3 regions of the Isoalcanivorax pacificus W11-5 genome follow, and region 3 is predicted to be linked to each of the others. Evidence: predicted binding sites of a transcription regulator. Region 3 holds the regulator's gene; each other region holds the start of a gene.
What was found. Region 3 encodes FNR, which switches genes on or off when oxygen is low (the NO sensors DNR and NnrR bind a similar motif). Its sites were predicted from a motif close to TTGATNTANATCAA; they were not measured.
Positions count from the first base shown of each region.

Region 1: the regulator FNR is predicted to act here: its motif matches at 1,934-1,947, upstream of S7S_RS14615 (OmpW/AlkL family protein).
Region 2: the regulator FNR is predicted to act here: its motif matches at 3,761-3,774, upstream of coq7 (2-polyprenyl-3-methyl-6-methoxy-1,4-benzoquinone monooxygenase).

Region 1 covers NZ_CP004387.1:3,269,780-3,277,167, forward strand. Annotated here, with positions in the region: gene trpE (anthranilate synthase component I) at 186-1,694, opposite strand; gene S7S_RS14615 (OmpW/AlkL family protein) at 2,045-2,689, shown strand; gene S7S_RS14620 (efflux RND transporter permease subunit) at 2,740-5,751, opposite strand; gene S7S_RS14625 (efflux RND transporter periplasmic adaptor subunit) at 5,748-6,878, opposite strand; gene S7S_RS14630 (TetR/AcrR family transcriptional regulator) at 7,151-7,388, shown strand, end outside.
Region 2 covers NZ_CP004387.1:3,166,138-3,173,525, reverse strand. Annotated here, with positions in the region: gene S7S_RS14085 (Rpn family recombination-promoting nuclease/putative transposase) at 143-1,132, shown strand; gene S7S_RS14080 (alkaline phosphatase D family protein) at 1,248-2,981, shown strand; gene coq7 (2-polyprenyl-3-methyl-6-methoxy-1,4-benzoquinone monooxygenase) at 3,027-3,695, opposite strand; gene S7S_RS14070 (AAA family ATPase) at 3,826-5,298, shown strand; gene S7S_RS14065 (AraC family transcriptional regulator) at 5,318-6,343, shown strand; gene S7S_RS14060 (hybrid sensor histidine kinase/response regulator) at 6,282-7,388, opposite strand, start outside.
Region 3 covers NZ_CP004387.1:2,055,070-2,062,457, forward strand. Annotated here, with positions in the region: gene yaaA (peroxide stress protein YaaA) at 1-219, shown strand, start outside; gene S7S_RS09275 (sll1863 family stress response protein) at 237-536, opposite strand; gene S7S_RS09280 (universal stress protein) at 623-1,555, opposite strand; gene fnr (fumarate/nitrate reduction transcriptional regulator Fnr) at 1,577-2,284, opposite strand; gene hemN (oxygen-independent coproporphyrinogen III oxidase) at 2,360-3,733, opposite strand; gene S7S_RS09295 (adenine nucleotide alpha hydrolase family protein) at 3,988-4,944, shown strand; gene S7S_RS09300 (alpha/beta fold hydrolase) at 5,047-6,018, opposite strand; gene S7S_RS09305 (NAD(P)-dependent alcohol dehydrogenase) at 6,229-7,281, shown strand.

The sequences.
Region 1 (7,388 bases), 1.2 Mb from region 3:
GTGTATAACGCCCTCCCGTCGAGTCGTTATACACACCATTATACACTTTTGCAGTGGATCGGTCTAGCAGGGAGCAGACAGCAGCAGACGATCAACAGTTCATAATCAACAACTTACGTTTACACCTTGGAAGTCAATGGCCTTCAGTAGACGCTAATCGTAGTTATCGATCATCAGCACCCGCATCATTGGGCACCTCCTTGCTGTGCACCACGGGCAGGCAGGGTGAGTCCACGCAGGGCCATGTTGACGGCAGTGAACACCGCCCGGCCCTTGTTCATGGTTTCCTTCCACTCCAGCCGTGGCACGGAATCCGCCACCACGCCGGCGCCCACCTGGATATACAGCCGGCCATCACGGATCACCGCCGTGCGGATCGCAATGGCGGTGTCCATTTCGCCGTTGAAGCCGATATAGCCCACCGCGCCACCGTAGACGCCGCGCTTGACCGGCTCCAGTTCATCGATGATTTCCATCGCGCGGATTTTCGGCGCGCCGCTGAGCGTGCCGGCCGGGAAGGTGGCGCGCAGCACATCCAGCGGGCCGAAACCGTCTTTCAACCGGCCTTCGACGTTGGAAACGATATGCATGACGTGGGAATAACGCTCTACCACCATCTTGTCGGTCAGGCGCACCGAGCCGGCCTCGGCAATGCGGCCGATGTCATTACGGCCCAGGTCGATCAGCATCAGGTGCTCGGCAATTTCTTTCGGGTCCGCCAGCAGTTCCTCTTCCAGCGCCCGGTCCTCAGCGTCGGTCCGGCCACGCTTGCGGGTGCCGGCCAGGGGGCGGACGGTCACCGCGCCGTGCTCGATGCGGGTGAGAATTTCCGGCGACGACCCGGCGATGTGAAAATCATCCAGGTCGAGATAGAACATGTACGGCGACGGGTTCAGATAGCGCAGCGCCCGGTACAGATCCAGCGCCGGCGCAGCGAACGGCACCGACATGCGTTGCGACGGCACCACCTGCATCACGTCGCCGGCCAGAATGTATTCGCGGATCCGCTCGACCCCGGCCTCGAAATCCTGCTGCGGGGTATCGGAGGCAAAATCCGTCTCGTTGATGGCGTCGCCATAGGGGCGATCTTCCGGTGCCGGCAGCGGCGCGCGCAGTTTCGCCTGCAATGCATCCAGCCGTGCATTGGCAGCGGGCAATGCGCCAGCGGCGGCAGGATCAACCAGCACCACCAGGAACAGGCTGCCGCGCAGGTTATCGAACACCACCACTTCTTCGCTGCGCATCAGCAGGATATCCGGGTTGCCGAGCGTATCGCGGCCCTTCGGCTGGCCCAGGCGCGGTTCGAAATAACGCACGCTGTCGTAGCCGAAATAACCCACCAGGCCGCCGTTGAAACGCGGCAGGCCCTCGATCTCCGGGGCGCGATAGCGCAGCCGGTAGGCTTCGATCCAGGCAATCGGGTCGCTGACCGTCTCGCTGTGCTCACCGGCCTCGCCGGTCACGCGGATCTCGTTGCCGTAGACGCGAATCACTTCGCGTGCCGGCAGCCCGATGATTGAATACCGGCCCCAGCGCTCGCCACCCTGCACGGACTCGAACAGGAAGCTGTAGGGCGCGGCGGCCAGCTTGCGGTAGGCAGAAAGCGGGGTGTCCAGGTCGGCGAGGACTTCGCGGACCACGGGGACGCGGTTGAAGCCCGCGCGGGCGAATTGCTCAAGATGTTCCGGTGACATGATCTGTCCTTGTTCAGCGATAGCGATGCAATACGGGGTGAAAACACAACCGGGGTCGCCCTGTGTGCAGGGCACGGCCGAGCTTCACCATCGCCAGCAGGCGGGCGCGAACAAGCGGGCAGACTGTTGTGTCGTGTGGTCCCGGTACACCGAAGGTTCCTTTGATCCGTGGCAATGACGCGGATAACTGAGGCTGGATTGTAGCGGGCATTGCCGCCCGCGGCGAGCCTTGGCGGTGCTTGATCTGCATCAATGGCGGCAGCCGCCCGGCTTGATCCAGGTCAGTCCGCCCCCGCCGGCCAGCCGGGATACTGGTGCCATCAACGATCCCGAGACGCTGGAGCCGCATCATGACCCTGGAATTCCCCCGCTACCGCACTGCACTGGCCGGCTGCCTGCTGGCTGCCAGCCCGTTCCTGGCCCAGAGCGCCGCCGCCCACCAGGCCGGCGACTGGCTGCTGAAGTTCGGCGTGACCCAGGTGAAACCGGATTCCGACAATGGCAGCGTGCTGGGCGGCACCGTCGATCTGGACGCCAGCGACAACGTCGAGCCCAGCATCAGCCTGACCTGGATGGCCACCCGCCATGTCGGCATCGAGCTGCTCGGCGCCCTGCCCTTCGAGCACGACATCCGGAGCCATGCGCTGGGCGGCAAGATCGCCACCACCAAACAGCTTCCGCCGACGTTGAGCCTGCAGTGGCACTTCCTGCCCACGGCCACCGTGCAGCCCTATGTAGGCGTGGGCGTGAACTACACCCGCTTCTTCGACACCGACACAAAGGGGGCACTCAGCGGCAGCCGATTGGTGCTGGAGGATTCCTTTGGGCTGGCCGGTCAGGTGGGAGTGCATGTGCCCTTCAATGAGGGCTGGTTCATCAATGCCGACGTGCGTTACGCCGACATTGATACCGAGGTGAACCTGAACAGCACCCGTATCGGCACCGCCAATATTGATCCGTGGGTGACCACGGTGGGGTTTGGCCTGGCCTTCTGAGCCGGGCAACGGACATCGCTGTGGCGGCGATGTCCGTTTTCTTTGCGATCTCAGGCCGTGCGTTGCTCGTGACGGAACATCACCAGACACAACGCCGGCACCACCAGCAACGTCAGCACCGTCGAGGCCATCAACCCGGAAATGATCGCCCAGGCCATCGGTGGCCACAGCGTCGACTGGGTAAACGCCAGCGGCAGCAGGCCGGCCACGGTAGTGGCGGTGGTCAGCAGAATCGGCCGGGTGCGGCGCGCCACGGCGTAGAAGACCGCATCCTGCGCACTGTCACCGGCGGCCAGACGCTGGTCGACCACATCGATCAGCACGATGGCGTTGTTGACCACGATCCCCACCAGCGCCACCACCCCCAGCATCGACATAAAGCCGAATGGCGAACCGGACAGCGCCAGCCCCGGAATGATGCCCACCGCGGCCATCGGCACGGTCAGCAGCACCAGCCCCACGCGACGGAAAGAATTGAACTGCCACAGCAGGAAGAACAGCAGCAACAGCACACCGATCGGCGCCGAGCTGGCCAGCGCCCGGTTGGCATCGCCGCTGCCTTCGCTGTCGCCCCCGTATTCCAGCCGCACGCCTTCCGGCAGCGGCCGCTCGGCCAGTTGCGCGCGCAGGTTATCGAGCACCTGGCTGAAGCTGTACCCGTCGGACAGATTGGCCACCACGTTATAGACGCGCACCCCGTCCCGGTGGGAAATGCCCGCCGGCTCCCAGTCGGCATAAATGCGTGCCACCTGCATCAGGGGCACCGGGTCGCCCTGCTGCGGATAGATATTCACCGACAGCAGCCGTGACAGCGGCAGCGCGGTGCCTTCCACGGAACGCACCACCATCGGCATCGGGTCGCGCTCCTGGCGATACTGCTCGGCGGTGAGGCCGTAGCTCTGGCCGAACAGTGTGCGGGCCACCTCGGCACGGGTCAGGCCGAAGCGCTGCGCGACCGCGTCGTCCACGTCCACGCGCAACGCCGGCACGCCGAAATCAATGTTGTGGCGCACGTCCACCGCACCGGGAATACCACGCAGCATGGCAAAAATTTCCTCGGCCGCGCGCATGCGCTGGGTGTCATCCGCGTGATAGATGCGCACTTCCACCGGCGCCTCGCGCGGTGGCCCCTGGCCGAGCTGGCTGGCCGCCAGGTTCACTTCCGGCATACGGTCGCGCACATACTCGCGGATATCGCGGATCACATGGCGCGTCGCCGCCAGGTCCACGGCATTGACCACCAGCCGGGCGCGGTTCGGCGCCTGCGGCGTGCGCACCAGGTTGTAATAGAACGTCGGGCCGCTGTGGCCAACGAAACGGTGCACCACCTGCACGTCACTGCGCTGGCGTACCACCCGTTCCAGTTCCTCGGCCACACCGGCGGTATAGGCCTGGTCGGTGCCTTCCGGCAAGTGCAGGTCCAGGATCACCTTGGGCCGGTCGGCGTTGGGGAAGAACTGCAGGTTCATGGCCGGCACCAGCGCAAAGCTGACCAGCACCATCGCCGCGCTGATGGCCAGCACCAGCCGTGGCCGGCCGGTGCTCAGGTGAGCCAGCCGGTCGCCCAGGGTCAGCACCCAGCGCGTCCGTTCGGAGGATTCCCGGCGCAGGAAGCGCGCCGCCAGCAACGGCGCCACGCTGATCGCCAGCAGATAGCTGACCGACAGCGTCAGCATGATCATCACCGGAATGCCCCGGGTAAAATCCGCCGTGCCGCCCTTGGACAGCAGCATCGGCGTAAAGGCCGCCAGCGTGGTGGCGGTCGAGGCGCCGAGCGGCCCGGCCAGTTCACGGATCGCCCCGCCGGCCGCTTCCAGCCGGGTGGCGCCGTCGCTCAGGCGGGTCTGCACGTTTTCCACCATGACGATGGCGTTGTCGATCAGAATACCCAGCGAGATGACCATGGCGATCACCGCGATCTGGTGCAGGATGCCGCCGCCAAGGTTGTACAGCCCCAGGCTGATCAGCGCCACCGCCGGCAGGATCGACGCCACCAGGATGCCCATGCGCAACCCCATGCCGACAAACACCACCACAACGATGATCAGCACGCTCATCAGCAGGCTGCCTTCCAGCTCGGTCAGGCGCTCGCCAACCTTGTCAGGCTGGAAGAACATTTCATGGATCGCCAGCGGCGCAAACTGCGGCGAGACCTCCGCCAGCCGCGCCCGCAATTCCTCGCCAAAACGCAGCGCATCCACCTGGCCGCGCTGGGCATAAAGGCTCAGCAGCACCACACGTTCGCCGTCGTACCAGGTTTCCGCCTGCAGCGGCTCTCGCGGCCCGCGCCAGACCTCGGCAATGGCAGCCAGCGGCACGGTGCTGCCATCGGCCAGCGGCACTTGCGTCATGCGCAGTTCATCGATGTTCAGGAATTCGCTGTTGGCCAGCACCGACAGCCGCTTGCCCCCGGCGACGACAAAGCCGCCAGGCACCACCTGGTTACGCTGCGCGATCAGGTTGCCAAGCTGCTGCGGCGTCAGGCCGATACGATGCAGCTCTGCGTCGTCCACAGCGATGGTGATCTGCTCGTCAGCCTGGCCTTCTATTTCAATGCGGGACAGGAACGGAATATCCAGCAGCCGGTCTTTCAGGCGCTCTGCCTGGCGCGACAGTTCCGCCACCGAGGCCGAGCCACCGAGCGCCAGCACCACCGCCGGGGTGTCGATGATGCGGTCATCCAGCACCATCTGGCCGACGCCATCGGGGAATTGCAGGCGCGCCCGCTCCATCGCCTGGCGCACCCGGTCCCAGGCCGCCGTGGTGTCGTAGATCTTGTCGAGCTGCATGATGCGCACCACGGCAAAGCCTTCGCGCGCGTTGCTGTTGATGTGGTTGATCTCCTCCACCTGCAACAGCTCTTCTTCCAGCGGGCGCAACACCAGCCTCTCCACCGCCTCGGCGGTGGCGCCGGGGTATTGCACCGTAAGCAGTCCGGCGCGGTGCGGGAAGCTCGGGTCTTCCTGGCGCGCCATATTGAAATAGGCCGCCAGCCCCACCAGCGACATCATCACCACCACCAGACCGAGCAGACGCTGGCGGCGCAGCAGGAAATCAATCACTGCGAGCTCTCCAGCTGATCCATCGTGCCCACCTGATCACTCGCGGCCACCTGCCCAATCACGGTCACCCGGTCACCGGATACCAGCCGTGTCAGGCCGGCATACACCACCTGATCGTCAGCGGACAGCGCCTCGCCACTGACCAGCACCTGCTCGCCGGCCAGTTGCAGCACTGTCACCGGCACACGCTCGGCAATGTTGTCACGCACGCGGAACACCGCCGGGCCTTCGGACGAACGGAACACCGCCAGCACCGGCAACGCCAGCGCCTCGCGGCGGCCGCGCGGCACGCCCACTTCTACCGACACCCCCGGTGCCAGCGACGGATCATCCAGCGACACCACCAGCGGATACAATTCACCGCGACGCGAGCCGCGACCGATTTCTGTCACCACACCGGTAAGCGGTTCACTGCCACGTTCCATCACCCGCCACACCGTCAGCCTGTCGCCCGGCTTCAGGCTTGTGCGCAGGATTTCCGGGATACGCACTTCCACTTCCAGGCCCAGCGCCGAGGACAGCCGCAGCACCGGTTGCCCGGCGGCCACAAATTCACCCGGCTCCGCCAGCACCGCTTCCACCGTGCCCGCGAACGGCGCACGCAGTTCACTCTCGCGTAGCAGCTGATCCGCCTCGGCCAGTGCCGCCTGGGCGGTGGCCCGCCCTGCCTCCAGCGCATCGCGCCGGGCCAGCAACTGCTCCAGGTCCTGTTCCGACAGCACGCCGCGCTCACGCAGCGTCACCGCGCGCTGGTATTCCTGCTCGGCCTGGCGCAGCTGGGCATCGGTTTCGCGAATGCGGGCACGGGCAGAATCCCGTGCCGGGATCAATTGCGGATTACGCAAACGGGCCATCAGGTCACCGGCCACCACCGGCTGGCCGATCTCCGCCGGCCGCTCGTGCAGGGTGCCGCTGACCTGAAAGGTGAGCTCGGCACGCTGCCGCGCCCGGACCACCCCGGCAAACCGCAACGGCGCCAGGTCCTCACCCGCCAGCACTGGCGCCGTGCGCACCGTTACCGGACGCACCTCGACCTGCGCCTCGCGGCCACTGCAGGCCACCATGATGGCCACTACTGCCGCCACCGGGACCAGCCAGCCCCAGTGCCTTGCCTGAATCCTGCGCATACTTCCAACCCCCTGCGGGGCGCCCCTGAGAGAGCGCGTACTGTTATGAACCGTGATCGATCAGCGGAACCTGAAACAAGCCGGCCGGAGGTCATGGCCAGGCGAAACAGTGGCACCTCCGGCACTTCCGTGACATATTGTCATTTATTGACATTTTGTCAATGAGCTATCAAAACGCTAGCATGCCCGCTTTACTGGTGCACTTTCACCCCGGGGCAGGCTGCGTTATACGCAAACCTGAACACAAGTACTACTACCTGCGAGATCACAAGATGAGCGTGCGGGCACGCCGGGAACAGGAAAAACAGGAGCGTCGCGACAGCATCCTTGATGCCGCCGAACGGGTGTTCTTCGACAAGGGCATCGAGCGCTCGACCATGGACGACATCGCCCGCGAGGCGCAGCTCAGCCGTGGCCTGCTGTATGTCTACTTCCGCGACAAAGTGGCGATGCTCGAAGCGATCATGTTGCGTGCCGCAGAAAACCTGCGTTGCCGCTTCCGCGAACTGG
Region 2 (7,388 bases), 1.1 Mb from region 3:
GCCCACCTTTGTGGCTGACCTGACGGGTGGCCATTTTCCTACAGCGGCCAACCCCTTTGGCTGACAGGACTTTCAGCGTTGCCCGACAGCCACGGTCCGGACCGCCTGCGATGATGCTCATCCGCCTCGGGATGAGCCTGTCATGGATGACCACGATACCAGTTACCGTTTGCTGTTCTCCCACGTCGAGATGATTCGAGAGCTGTTGCGCGGCTTCGTGCCGGGCGACTGGGTGCGAGAGCTGGACCTGAACACATTGGAGAAAATGAACGGCAGCTACGTCAGCGACGACCTCCGCAGCCGGCACAGCGACGCGGTCTGGCGGGTGCGCTGGGGGCCACGCTGGGTCTACATCTATCTGCTGCTGGAGTTTCAGTCCACGGTGGACCGCTTTATGCCGGTGCGTATCCTGAGCTATATCGGGCTGTTGTATCAGGATCTGATCCAGCGCAAAGAGCTGGACAAGACGCGACGCCTGCCGGCTGTGTTGCCGATCGTGCTCTACAATGGCAAACGCCGGTGGCGCGCGCCGATTGCGCTGGAGCCACTGATCCAGGCGATGCCGGAGGCGCTGCGTGAGTTTCAGCCACAACAGCGTTTTCTGTTGCTGGATGAAGGGGCTTGTGCAGAACCGCCGGGGGCGCGGCGAAATCTGGTGGCGGCGCTGTTCCAGCTGGAGCACAGCGCCTCGCCAGAGGCCCTTCAGCGGGTATTGACGCTTCTGGTAGACTGGCTCGACACCCCGGAAATGGCGGATCTGCGTCGCCACTTTGTGGAGTGGCTGCAGCGCCGTGGCCCGAGCCTGGACCCGGTGACACACTGGCGTGAGATCAATGACTTACAGGAGGCGAACACCATGCTCGAGGACAGAATACGAGAGTGGAAGGCACAGTATCGCCGGGAAGGTCTTGCTGCGGGGCGTGAAGAAGGCATTGAGCAGGGCCTCGAGCAAGGTATCGAGCAAGGCTCCATTCAGGAGGCCAGAGCCATCCTGAGCCGTCAGTTGACGCGCCGTTTCGGCAACATCCCGGCGGCGGTGGAAACGCGCCTGAGCCTGGCCAGCCGCGAGCAACTGGAGCATTGGATCGACTGTTTTTACGACGCCACCACGCTGGACGAGGTTTTTCGATAAGTCCCCTGCCGGGCCTGCCGCAAGGTCTTCTTTCCCTTTTACTGTAACGACATCAAAGCGTCATTCACGGACGCTACCGTCTCCCCGCCATAACAATGATCTTGGGGAGAGCTTTATGCGCCGTGTCACACGCCGTGATTTTCTGCAGATTTCCGCCCTGGGCCTGGGCGCAGTGGCAGTGTCCACCGGGCTGTCAGGCTGTGGCGGCTCGTCCAGTTCGTCCCGAGGACGCAAAGTCGGTTTCCGGCACGGTGTGGCCAGTGGCGATCCGCTGAGTGACCGGGTGTTGCTGTGGACCCGCGTCACGCCGGAGGACTTCGACACCACTGCCATTGAAGTGGGCTGGGAAGTGGCCACCGATGCCGGGTTTGCGGACCTGGTCCACAGCGGCACGGCGCAGGTGTCGTTTGAGCACGACTACACCTTGAAAGTGGACGTGCTCGATCTGCTGCCGGGCAGCATCTATTACTATCGCTTCCGCGCGGCCGGCGAGCTGTCGCCGGCAGGTGTCACCCGTACGCTGCCACAGGGCAGCGTGACGCAGGTAAAGTTTGCCGTGCTGTCCTGCTCCAACTACCCGGCCGGTTATTTCAACGTGTACGCCGAAGCCGCGAAGGAACAGGGCCTGGACGCGGTGCTGCACCTGGGCGACTACCTGTACGAGTACGACAGCCAGGGCTACGCCGGCGAAGACGCCGAGGCGATGGGGCGCCTGCTGCCGGCCAACAACGATGTGGAACTGCTGACGCTGCTCGATTATCGCCGCCGTTATGCCCACTACCGCACCGATACCGACCTGCAGGCGCTGCATGCCAGCGCGCCATTTATTGCCGTGTGGGACGATCACGAGATCGCCAACGATACCTGGCGTGAGGGGGCGGAGAATCACGATCCAGCCACCGAAGGTGAATTCCTGGCGCGCAAGCTGCAGGCATTGCAGGCGTACTTCGAGTGGATGCCGGTTCGGCCGGCCATGCCGGACGACGAAGAAATCATCTACCGCAGTTTCGATTTTGGCGATCTGGTCAGCCTGCACATGCTCGATACCCGGGTGATCGGCCGCGACGAGCAGCTCAATTATGCTGACTACCTGACGGCGGACGGTATCAACCTGCCGGCCTTCCAGGCGGCCATGGGGGACCCGAACCGTTCGTTGCTCGGTGCCGAACAGCGGTTGTGGCTGCAGAACCAGTTGATGTCGTCGGCGGCCACCTGGCAGGTGCTTGGCCAGCAGGTGCTGATGGCGCGCATCCACATGCCGGCAGAAATGCTGCAGGGCGTGCTCGCCCAGGACCCGGCGCTGATTGGCCTGATTGCCGAACTGACGGAACTCAAGGGCCGCTATCTGATGAACGACCCGAACCTGACGCCGGAGGAGATCGCCCGCGTCACCACGGTGCTCCCGTACAACCTGGATGCCTGGGATGGCTATGTGGTGGAGCGGGAGACGCTGCTGGGTACGGCACACGCCGCCAGCAAGAATCTGGTGGTGCTGGCGGGCGACACCCACAACGCCTGGGCCAGCAACCTGACCGACATGGACGGCAACGCCGCCGGAGTGGAATTCGCTACGGCATCGGTGTCGTCACCGGGCCTGGAAGAGTACCTGCAACTGCCGCCGGAGATGGTGCCCACCGCAGAGCAGGCCATCAGCCTGCTGGTGGATGATCTGCACTACCTCAACGCCAACCAGCGTGGCTATCTGCTGGTGACCTTCACGGCCACCGAGGCGCGCGCTGACTGGCGTTATGTGTCCACGGTGAAAGCCCGTGAGTACAGTCTGGATGCGTCCCGTGCCCGCAGCCTGGTCGTGCAGGCCGGCAGCAACACCCTCTCCGAACTGGTGTGAGTTCACCGGCCGGTGTCGCCGCTGTGAGGGCGGCACCGGGCCGGCTCAGACGCGGTAGGTACTGAAGGTCATCACCTTGCTCATGACCGTCATCAGGTGACGCACTGGCGGCGGCAGGGCGGCGCCGCCAGCCTGTTCGGCGGTGACGGCGTGCCGCAGTTCGTCTTCGCGCATCTGTTCCAGAATGGCGCGGGTGCGCTCGTCCTCCAATGGCACCTGACCGAGATGGCTGTCCAGGTGGCGCACCACCTGTTGTTCCGTTTCCGAGACGAAGCCCAGGCTCCAGCGGTCACCGGCCAGCCCGGCCAGCGCGCCGATGCTGAACGACATTGCGTAGAACAACGGATTGAGCCGGCTCGGTACGCTGCCGAGTTCGCGGATGCGATCCTCGCACCAGGCCAGGTGGTCTTCTTCCTCACGGGCGGCTTCCTCCATGGCGCGGCGCACATGCGGCAGGCCGGCGGTGCTGGCCTGGCCCTGGTAGAGCGCCTGCGCGCACACTTCGCCGGTATGGTTGATGCGCATCAGGCCGGCAATGTGCCGCGCCTGATGCACGTCCGCCGGGCGGCTGTCGCTGTGCGCGGCGTCGGCCGGACTCGGCCGTTCGCCACGGGTGGCGCCGGGGGTGAGGGTGCGCAGGGCGTTGTCGGCGCGGGCGAGCAGTTGATCCAGCGGGCTCAGCCGGCGGCCGGTAGTACGGGCGTTGTCGTTCATGCGGCGCAGTTTACCATGGCGTGATGACGGCTGTGATAGTCTGCGCAGACTCGCTGGCGCCGGGGTTGATACAGAACAAGAAAGGGTGGTGTATGCGCCGAGCCATCCACCGTGGAATGGGGATTTCAGGGTGAAGGATCTCAATGACCTGCGACTGATCATGGAGTCGCGCTATCCGATCGTGGTGGTGGAAACCTGGGAAGAACAGCGTGCCCTGGACCTGGTGCGCCGTATCGGCATGCGGGAGGGGCGGCCGGTATTCAGCTGGAGCATTGTCGATGGCCTGCGCCGGCTGGAAGTCGAAGGCGCGCCAAATCAGCGGCATACGGTCGAGCCGGATGCGGTGCTGGGACAGATTCGCGGCAATGCCGAAGGCGGCATCTATGCCCTGTGTGATTTCCATCCGTTTGTCGAGAACGCGCCGAAGGTGGTGCGGCTCTTGAAGGAAATCGCCCTGCGTCACGACACCGTGCCGCACACGCTGGTGCTGGTCAGCCACGCCTTTACGCTGCCGCCGGAACTGTCGCGCTTCAGCGCCCGGTTCCGGCTGTCGCTGCCGGACCAGGAACAGCTCATGCACATTGTGCAGGAAGAGGCGCGTGCGTTTGGTCGCGCCCGCGGCGAGCGGGTGCGGGCCGGCCGCGAGGCGCTCGACAAGCTGGTGCGCAATCTGCGCGGCCTGACCACGGAAGACGCGCGCAAGCTCGCGCGCGGCGCCATCATCCACGACGGCGCGATCACCGAGAATGACCTGCCGGAAGTGAACCGTGCCAAATTCCGGTTGCTGGACATGGATGGCGTGCTCAGTTTCGAGTACGACACCGCCAGCTTCGGCCAGGTGGGCGGGCTGTCGCAGCTGAAGCAGTGGTTGCACCGGCGTCGTGACGCCTTTCTGCAACCGCAGGGCCCGGATACGCCGCGCGGCATTTTGCTGGTGGGCGTGCAGGGCGGCGGCAAGAGTCTGGCGGCGAAGGCGGTGGCCGGCCTGTGGCACCTGCCTCTGTTGCGGCTGGATATGGGGGCGGTCTACAACAAATACTTCGGCGAGTCCGAACGCAACCTGCGCGAAGCGCTGCAACTGGCGGAAACCATGGCGCCCTGCGTGCTGTGGCTGGATGAAATCGAAAAAGGCCTGGCCAGTGGCGACAACGACGGCGGCACATCGCGCCGTGTGCTGGGCACGCTGCTGACCTGGATGGCCGAGCGCAAGGCGCCGGTGTTCATGGTCGCCACCGCGAACAATATCGAGCAGTTGCCACCGGAGCTGGTGCGCAAGGGCCGTATCGACGAGCTGTTCTTTGTCGACCTGCCGGCGGCGGACATCCGGGCCGAGATTCTGCGTATTCACCTCGACCGCCGTGGCCAGGATACGGCGCAGTTTGATCTGGCCGCGCTGGCGGAATACTGCGACGGTTTCACCGGCGCCGAGATCGAGCAGGCGGTGGTGGCCGGGCTATACAGCGCCCGTGCCCAGGAGGCACCCTTGTCCGAGGCGCACCTGCGCACGGAAATGACCAGCACGGTGCCATTGTCGGTGACCATGGCCGAGCAGCTGGCGGCACTGCGCGCCTGGTGCCATGGCCGTGCCGTGCCGGCTGGCTGACAGGGAGCCCACATTCAGGATGCAGATCGATCCGGACCTGGCGGGCGAGCCGCAGTCGCTCTCCGCCGCCTATATCACCTCAGTGCTGCCGCCGCTGCTGGACCGTTATGGCCTGACGCGGGACGCGGTGCTGGCGCGTGCCGGGATTGATCCGCTGCAACTGGCGCGGGCCGATACGCTGGTGCCGATGGTCGACGCGCTGCGGCTGTTTCTGGTGATCCTGGAGCAGACCGGCGATGAAGGGCTGGGCTTTGAAGCGGGCCGCTGTGTGCAGCCGCGCTCCTATCAGGTGCTCGGTTACGCGGTGCTGTCCAGTGCCAGCCTCGGCGAGGCGATCCAGCGTCTGCTGCGGTTTGAAAAACTCGCTGGCAATCTCGGCCGCTCCACCCTGACGCCGGGCGACCCGGTGCAGCTGAGCTGGCACTGCCCGCTGCCGGGCGCACCGGCACGCTATATCACCGAGGCTGCCATCACCGGCTGGATCACGTTTGCACGGCAACTGCTGGCGGAGCCGGCAGCACCATTGTCGGTGCATTTCCGGCATGTGGCGCCGGTGCGCAGTGAGCGTTACGCGGACTGGTTCGGTTGCCCGGTGCACTTTGAGGCCGGTTTTGACGGCGTGATGCTGGCGCCGGCGATGTTATCGCTGCCGCTGACCAGCGCCGACCCTGGCCTGAACCAGATGATGGAACGGGAAGCCGCCGCGCTGCTGGCGGATTACGATGCCGGCACCAATCTCGCCAACGCGGTGCGCAGTCATCTGTATCGGATGCTGGCGGACGGTGAGCCGGGGCTGGAGGCGGTGGCGGGGCGCATGGGGCTGGCGGCGCGTACGCTGCAGAGCCGGTTGCATCGGCAGGGTGTCAGTTTCCAGGAATTGCTGGACGGATTGCGCCGGTCGCTGGCAGAGATTTACCTGCGCGATCCGGCGCTGGGCCTGACCGATATCGCACTGCTGCTCGGCTTCGCCGAGCAGAGTTCCTTCAATCGGGCGTTTCGTCGCTGGCGTGGCCAGAGCCCGACAGCATTCCGTCGCCAGCAGTGAACTGCACGATGGCCTGACGCAACACGTCCAGTTCCACCGGCTTGGGGACGTGGGCGTTCATGCCGGCAGCCAGGCTGCGTTCCCGGTGCTCGCGCAGGATGTGCGCGGTCAGGGCAATGATCGGCACGGCCTTGCGGTCGTGCATGCGCTCCCAGTCGCGAATCCGGCGCGCGGCTTCAAAGCCGTCCATTTCCGGCATCTCGCAATCCATCAGCACCAGATCGTAACGGCCATCGCGGACCGCTTCGAAGGCTTCGCGGCCGTTCGCCACCACATCGCCATCCAGGCCAAGTTTGGCCAGCATGCCACGGATCACTTTCTGCGAAAGCTGATGATCTTCCGCGACCAGGATGCGCAGGCCGGGGTCCGGGGCCTGGTCACGCAGGTCCGGCGTCTTGCGCCGTGACGCGGCGCCAAGTTCCTCCGCCAGCGCCTGACGCAGCCGGTTGCCGGATACCGGCTTGCCGAGCACGCGGTGAATGCCGACGTTGCGCGCGGCGGTGGCGGTGGGTGCGTCGTTGATGCCGGTGAGCATGACCAGAATCGGCGTGCGCGTGATCAGCGGATCCTCGTGCACGCGCGCGGCCAGTTGCATGCCGGTCATGCCAGGCATGCGCTGGTCCAGCAGCACCACGTCGTAGGGGTCGTTCAGGTTCGCCTGGGTGCGGATGCTGGCCAGGGCCTCGCGCGGGTCGTGGCTGGCGGTGACGCGCATGCCCCAGGCCAGCGCCTGCTGGCGGATCACCCGGGTCATGGTACTGGAATCATCCACCACCAGGATGGAGCGCCCCTGCAGGGTGGCGTCGTCGCCCTCGACCACGCCGGGATCGACCATCGCCGGCAGCGGCAGCACAAACCAGCTGGCTGGCCCGGCGCGGCCATGGCGTACGCCGCAGCGGCCCTCCATCGCGTCGACCAGTTGCCGGGCGATGGACAGACCGAGCCGGGTGCTGTCGCCGTTGTCGTCATCAGTGTTGTCATGCGGGGTGAGGGCGCTGAAGGCGTCACCGGCCTGTTGCAGGGCGCTGCCCTCGAATTCAAAGCG
Region 3 (7,388 bases):
GTTGTCACGCCGGTCTTTCAGGACGAGAAGAGTGGGCAGTACAAGGTGATCAGCTTCTACGCCAAGAAGGCACGCGGGCTGATGGCAGCCTGGATTCTGCAGCAGCAGATACAGCAGCCGGAACAATTACGTGAGTTCAAGGTGGCAGGTTACCGCTTTCATGCCGCCGCGTCCGACGGGGATACACTGGTGTTCCGTCGCCGGGAAGCGGATCAGTGACTGGCAGGACAGGGTGCTCAGTCAGCACCCTGTCCGAACTCGCCCCGGGCAGACAGCAGGCCCAGGCGCAGGCCATCCCAGGCCAGGTCCAGACCATCACGGATATCTTCCAGCGCCAGCTCGCTCTGGCTTTCCAGATCGGCGATCTTCGCGCGCAGTGTGTCGCTGCGTTGCTTCAGTTCGGCCAGCCGCTCACGGGCCTGGTCACGCAGTTCTTCATTGATGTCTTCCATGCGGTGCTGGAAACGATCGAACTGGTACTCCCAGTCCTCCAGCCGTTGACGCAGATGTTGCAGATAATCGCTGAGGCGGTTCATGCGGTTGTGCTCCTTGCCGTGTTGTCGTTCCCTGAGTATGTGCCGTTCCCCGGCACGCCGTGTTGATACAGATCAGCCCGCCGCGTTCAGTCCTGCCATGGCGAGCTGAAATGTTCATCCTTGACTACCAGCAGGTCGCCACTGGCCTGCTGGGCAATTTTTTCCGCCGTGCTGCCGAGCAGCAAACGGCGCAACGGGCCGCGGTGCACGGTGCCGAGCACCAGCAGTAGCGGCATGTGCATGCTCTGGTATTCGGCCAGCGCGGCGGCGGGGCTGCCTTCCAGCAGCACATGGCGCTCCGCTCCCAGCCCGGCCTGCTCGGCCAGCGCGCTCAGGCGATTCTGGTAGTAGTCGCGCAGATTGCCGGAGGTGTCCACGTAGCTGGGAATGGCTTCGCCGGCGATCAGGATCAGTGCCTCGTCCGGGTGCTCGATCACATGTGCCAGATCCAGCGAGCTGTCGAGTACATCGCTCATTTCGCGCGCGGCACGTACGATGGCAGCATTGAGGCCTTCCAGCCGGCCTTCATCGTGATCCGGGTCGACAGCGGCCAGCACCGGCACGTCGCCCACCCAGGGCGCGTCATTGACGCACAGAACAGAACAGGGTGCCTTGCGCAGCAATTGCCAGTGGCGCGGTGTCAGCAGCAGGCGCTTGAGCGGATGGCTGTCGTCGCCGGCATGCACCACCACCAGCGCCGGACGAGTGTCGAGCACGGCGTCGCGCAATGCTTCGTCATCGTCTTTGACCCATTCGATACGGATATCCACATCAAGGTCCTGGGCGCCGCACTCATCCAGCAAGGCCTCAATGCGCGCCTGCCAACCGTGGTTGACGGCTTTGCGGGCCTGAATCAATGGCGAGGACTCATCGCCGGCGGCACGCACCAGCGCAGCAGAATAGGCATTGACGAACACCACCAGTGGAGCGCGCATGCCTCTGGCCAGGCGAACTCCCTTGATCAGCGCCACCTGCGGCGCCTTGAGCTGGCTGTCGAGAACGACGAATACCGGTTGCATGAGCACTCCTTGTTGTCCCGGTCAACCTGCGTGCAGACGACCCTCGCCACACAGGCGTGGGCGGTCGAGGATTTCCACCTCGCGACCCTCTACCCGAATCAATCCCTGCTGCTGGAACCGGGTAAATATGCGGCTGACCGTTTCGACGGCGAGACCGAGATAATTGGCGATGTCGTAGCGTGACATGGGCAGCCGGAAAATGCGATTGGACAATCCGCGGCGCTGCTGCCGTGCCGCAATGGTGGTCAGCAAGGAGGCAATGCGGTCGTCGGCGGATTTCTTGCTCAACAGCATGTGCAGCGCACGGTCTTCCTGGATCTCGCGGCTCATCAGGCTGAAAAAGTGATGCTGCAGGCTGGGAATGCGGCTGGAAAGTGTTTCCAGGTGGGTAAAGGGAATCTCGCACACGGTCGATGTCTCCAGCGCCTTGGCGGAGGAGATGTGATAGGCGGTGCTGATGCCGTCCATGCCGACAATTTCACCCGGCAGATAGAACCCCGTCACCTGTTCCTCGCCATCTTCCGACATGGCGTAGGTTTTCAGCGCGCCGCTGCGCACGGCGTACACTGCCTCGAACGAGTCCGCAGCCCGGTACAGGTGCTCGCCACGTTTGAGCGCACGTCCCCGGCGGATGATGCGGTCCAGCTCATCCAGCTGCGCCGGCTCCACGGCCAGTGGCAGGCAAATCTGACTGAGACTGCAGTCGTTACAGGATACTCGGGCAGCCAAGGGGGTCTCCCTGTGTTGGTGCGCTATCGCCATGCGGATGTTCATTATACGGCTCCTGTGTCCGGCCTGCAGGTCTCAAATGATGCGGCTGAAGCGCACTGTGTCGGCCGGGCTGTGATAACGGTCAAAACACATCGCCACGGCGCGGGCGGCGAGCCGTCCGCTGTCGGTCAGGTGCAGCCGCCGGCCATCGCGCCGTACCAGCCCGTCTCGTTCGAACGCCGCCAGCGCGGCCAGTTCATCGGCAAAGTAGTGTGTTGTCTGGATGGCCCAGCGGTCATCGAAGGCTGCCAGGTCCACTTCCAGGTGGCAGAGCAGTGACATGATCATGTCGCGCCGGATCTGGTCATCCCGGTCCAGGACATAGCCCTGCGCGACCGGCATTTCGTCGTTCTGCACCGCCGACTGCCAGGTATCGATCTGGCGGTGGTTCTGGGCATACAGGGCACCGATCTGGCTGATTGCCGAGATACCCATGCCGAGCAGGTCTGCATCGCCGTACAGGCTGTAGCCCTGGAAATTGCGATGCAGTGTGCCCGAGCTCTGCGCCATGGCCATGGCGTCGGAGGGCAGGGCGAAATGATCCATGCCGATAAACACGTAGCCGGCGTCGGCGAACAGGTCGCCGGCACGCACCAGCATGCGCAGCTTCTCCATCGGCGCGGGCAGGGCGGCTTCGGAGATCTGCCGCTGGACCTTGAAGCGGGCGGGCAGGTGAGCGTAGTTGTACAGGGAAATACGGTCCGGGCGCAGCGCCAGCAACTGCTCCACGGTGCGCGCCAGGCTCGATTCCGATTGCCATGGCAGGCCGTAGATCAGGTCCACGCTGGTCGAGCGGAAGCCGAAGTCACGCGCCGCGTCGACCACCTCGCGCACGCTGTCATAGGGCTGTACGCGGTTGACGGCCTGCTGCACCCGGGCATCCAGGTCCTGCACACCGATGCTGACACGATTGAAACCCAGGCCGCGCAACAGGCTGATACGGCTGCGCGTGACGGTGCGCGGGTCCAGCTCAATGCCGTAATCACCACGGTCGTTGTCCAGCAAGCGGAAATGGCGTCCGGTCTGGTGCATCAGGCGGGTCAACTGGCCGTCGTCGAGGAAGGTGGGGGTGCCACCGCCCCAATGGATCTGCACTACCGGACGCTGACTGTCCACGAGCGCGCTTTTCTGCGCCATCTCGGCCAGCAGCGTGTCCAGATAAGGCGTTGCGAGACGTTTGTCCCCGGTCACGATGCGATTGCAGGCACAGTAGTAGCAGACGTGCTCACAGAACGGCAGGTGCATGTACAGTGACAGTGGGCGGCGTTCGGCATTGCCCGCGCTCAGGGCATCAAGGTAGTCCTGGTGGGTTACTTCCTCATGGAAGCAATGGGCGGGTGGATAGGACGTGTAGCGGGGCCCCGGCCCGCCATAGCGTTGAATGATGTCAGTACTCCAGGCGCTCATGCAGCCTCCACACCGGGCATTGCCATGAAAAGAGATCCCCCGATCACCGTATACCGGCGCATCATGGCACGTCGGGGCAGGCATCTATTGATCCATATCAATAAACTGGCCGACGGTTCTGTACCGAATAAATCACTTTATGTTTTACAGATAACCTATTGATTGAAATAGCGACATGATGGCCAATTGACCGCAACCAACCCGCCGACAACAATGGGAGCATCAGGCAAGCGGGCGGGTAACAGGGGGTGGCCATGTTCTCACGATTGCTGGTAGTGCTTTCCGGCGACGGGCAGGCAGATCAGGTCTTGCTGCGCCGCGCCGCCGCGCTGCGCCAGGCAGACACCCGGCTGTGTCTCTGGCGTCCGGTACGCAGCCCGCTCGGTGGCCTGGACTATCGCTTCCTGACCCCGGAACTGCGCCAGCAGGTCCGTCACCGCAGCCTGGCCACCGCCCGTGCCGGGCTGGATGAACTCACGGCGGTCCTGCGTGCCGAGGGTTGGCCGGTAAACTACACGCTGACCTGGCTTGAAAAAGACGCTGCGGCATTACTGCACGACACCGTCTGCCAGCAGCAGGCCTCCCTGATACTGATGCGTCGCGATCCCGGCACACTCTCGAGCGACCTGCGGCACTTCCTGCGGCTGGAACAACAGGCCTGCCTCTGGCTGGTGGATACCGACAACAGCCTGCCACCCCAGCGGCTGATCGCCGCGCTGGACACCGGCGCCCACGCTGCCGGCTGCGTCCCGGCCGAGCGTCTGGCCCGACACGCTGCAACGCTGGCCATGCGCCTGTCCATTCCGCTGGAATTGCTGACCGTGGTGCCACAACTGGGCTGGCTGGGAGAATTCGGCGATCTCACCCACGCCCAGGACGATGTGCTCGCCACTCACAGCCAGCGCCTCCAGGTCTTGCGTGGTCTGGCTGCGGAGCAGGGCAGTGGGGTGCCACCAGAAGCGCATCTGTGCGAAGGCGACGCCGGGCCGGCGCTGGTGACCTGGATGAACGACCTGCAGCGGGCCGGTTACAACCGTGTGATGCTGATGATGGGGTGCGGCCAATTGGCCGGCGGCCTGAGCAGTTTCTGGCGCAGTACCATTCCGGAGAAGGTGATGGCCCGGGTCAGCGGGGATTTGTGCATCCTGCCAACCCCGGCTGCGGATGCCGATGACAGCCTGGCTGCCGCTGGTCTGTCACAGGCGGAATAGCCGGTTGTTGAAGAGCAGCCTGTGCTGACGGCTTGATCTGGCCGTCAGCACATCGCAAGGGTGGCTTGCAACAGCCTCAAAAGAGGCTTTTTCAACGCCCCGTCAGGGAACCGACTGCTCTGCCAGGAAGGTCTGCACCGCCTCGACCGTGCCGGACGGATCTTCTTCCTGCGGCACGTGTCCCAGGCCGGGGAACAGGCGCAGCGTGTTATTCGGCAGGTCCTGATGGAAGCGGGTGGCGCTGTCCGGCGGAATAAGCCGGTCCTGGTCGCCCCAGATGATCAGCGCCGGCATGTTCAGTGTGGCCAGCCGCGCCGGCGCGTCCTCGGTGCCGCGCGCCTCGCGGAAACGCGCCGCCAGGGCGGCACGGTTGCCTTCACGCAGGGTCAGATCGTAGTAACGGTCGACCAGTGCTGGCGTTACACGATCCGGGTTGCCGTACACACTGCGCACGCTGGATTCGACCATGCCGCGCGGCAGCACCCGGTTCATCAACTCATTCAGGCCGGGAATCTGCGCAATACGGAAACCGATCGGCATCGACTGGGTTTCAAACAGATAACCGGCTGCATCCACCAGCACCAGCGCAGCAACACGCTCCGGGGCTGCATAGGCGGTTTCCCAGGCCAGCTGGCCACCAAAGGAGTTGCCCGCCACGATGGCGCGCGGCACGTCGAGTTCATCCAGCATGGCCAGCACGAACTGCGTGTAATGCGCCATGCGATAGTCGCCTGCAGGGAACGGGCCGGTGAGGCCAAAGCCGGGCAGATCAAAACGGATGACCCGACGCTGCTGGCTGAGCACGTCGGTCCAGCCCTGCCAGGTGTGCAGGCTGTCCGAGGTCCCGTGCAACAGTACGACCGGCAGGGCCTCCGGGTCTGCGCCCTCGGCCATCTCATCACGCAGATGCACCTGCATGCCCATGACCTCGACAAACTGCGAAGGCGGCTGTGCCCAGCGCCCGGCCAGTTCATCCACGGATTTATCCGGCGCCCAGTTCACGCCGATATAAGCGGCGATAACGATCACCAGGGCCAGCAACAGCACACCGAGAAATTTGAGCAGTCGTAACATAAATGCGGTTCCTTTGCGGAAGCGTGACTTCCGTGATCCAGAGAAACAAACGAAGGCAGCAGGGCGGTCGCCCCGGGTGCTCGCCAGCGGCTCAAGACGATAGCGCCAATTCACGCCACAGACCATGCACGCGGAGCCATAATTCACTGTGCAACACGCTGGCGATGGGTTTACCTTTGCCAGACCCCGCCATGCTGACAGGAGAGATCCATGACCACCAGAGCCTACGGCGCCCACGCTGCGGACAAGCCTCTTGAAGCCATCGATATCGAACGCCGCCCGCCTGGCGCCCACGACATCCAGATCGACATTGCCTATTGCGGCGTCTGCCATTCCGACCTGCATCAGGTCCGCTCAGAATGGGAGGGCACTTTATACCCCTGCGTTCCGGGCCATGAAATTGTCGGTGAAGTGACCGCCGTCGGGAATGCAGTGCAAGGATTCAAGGTCGGCGATACCGTCGGCGTTGGCTGCATGGTCGACAGCTGCCAGCATTGCGCGGCGTGTGACGACGGACTGGAACAGTACTGTGAGAACGGCTTTGTGCCGACCTACAACGGTCGTGTGCAGGACCCGCCGGGGCACACCCTCGGCGGCTACTCGCAACGCATCGTGGTCGACGAAAAATTCGTACTGCGCATCAACCACCCCAAAGAACAGCTCGCCGCCGTGGCGCCGTTGCTCTGTGCCGGCATCACCACGTACTCGCCGCTGCGGCACTGGGGCACAGGCCCAGGCAAAAAGGTCGGCATCGTCGGCATTGGCGGCCTGGGTCACATGGGCATCAAACTGGCCCACGCCATGGGCGCACATGTCGTGGCCTTTACCACGTCGGAAAGCAAGCGCGAAGATGCCCACACGCTCGGTGCGGATGAAGTGGTCGTGACCCGCAATGCGGCTGAAATGAAGGCGCACCGCAGCAGCTTCGATTTCATCCTCAACACGGTGGCGGCCAGCCACAACCTGGATGCCTACACCCAGTTGCTCAAGCGTGACGGCACCCTGACGCTGGTCGGCGTGCCAGAACATCCGCATCCGTCACCAAACATCGGCGCCTTGATCTTCCAGCGCCGTGCAATTGCAGGCTCGCTGATCGGTGGCATCAGGGAAACACAGGAGATGCTGGATTTCTGTGCCGAGAAAGGCATCGTGGCGGACATCGAGATGATCCGCATCCAGGACATCGAGACGGCGTATGACCGGATGCAGAAAAGTGATGTGAAGTACCGGTTTGTGATCGACAGCGCCACGCTGGCGGGCTGAGGCAGAGGACGGTGTGCCGCGTGAGCAACGGCACGCTGTCTAACCAGCAGAGCCTAGGGAATATTATTCAAAGTTCGCATAATGTATAGGAATTGAAATGCGTTACA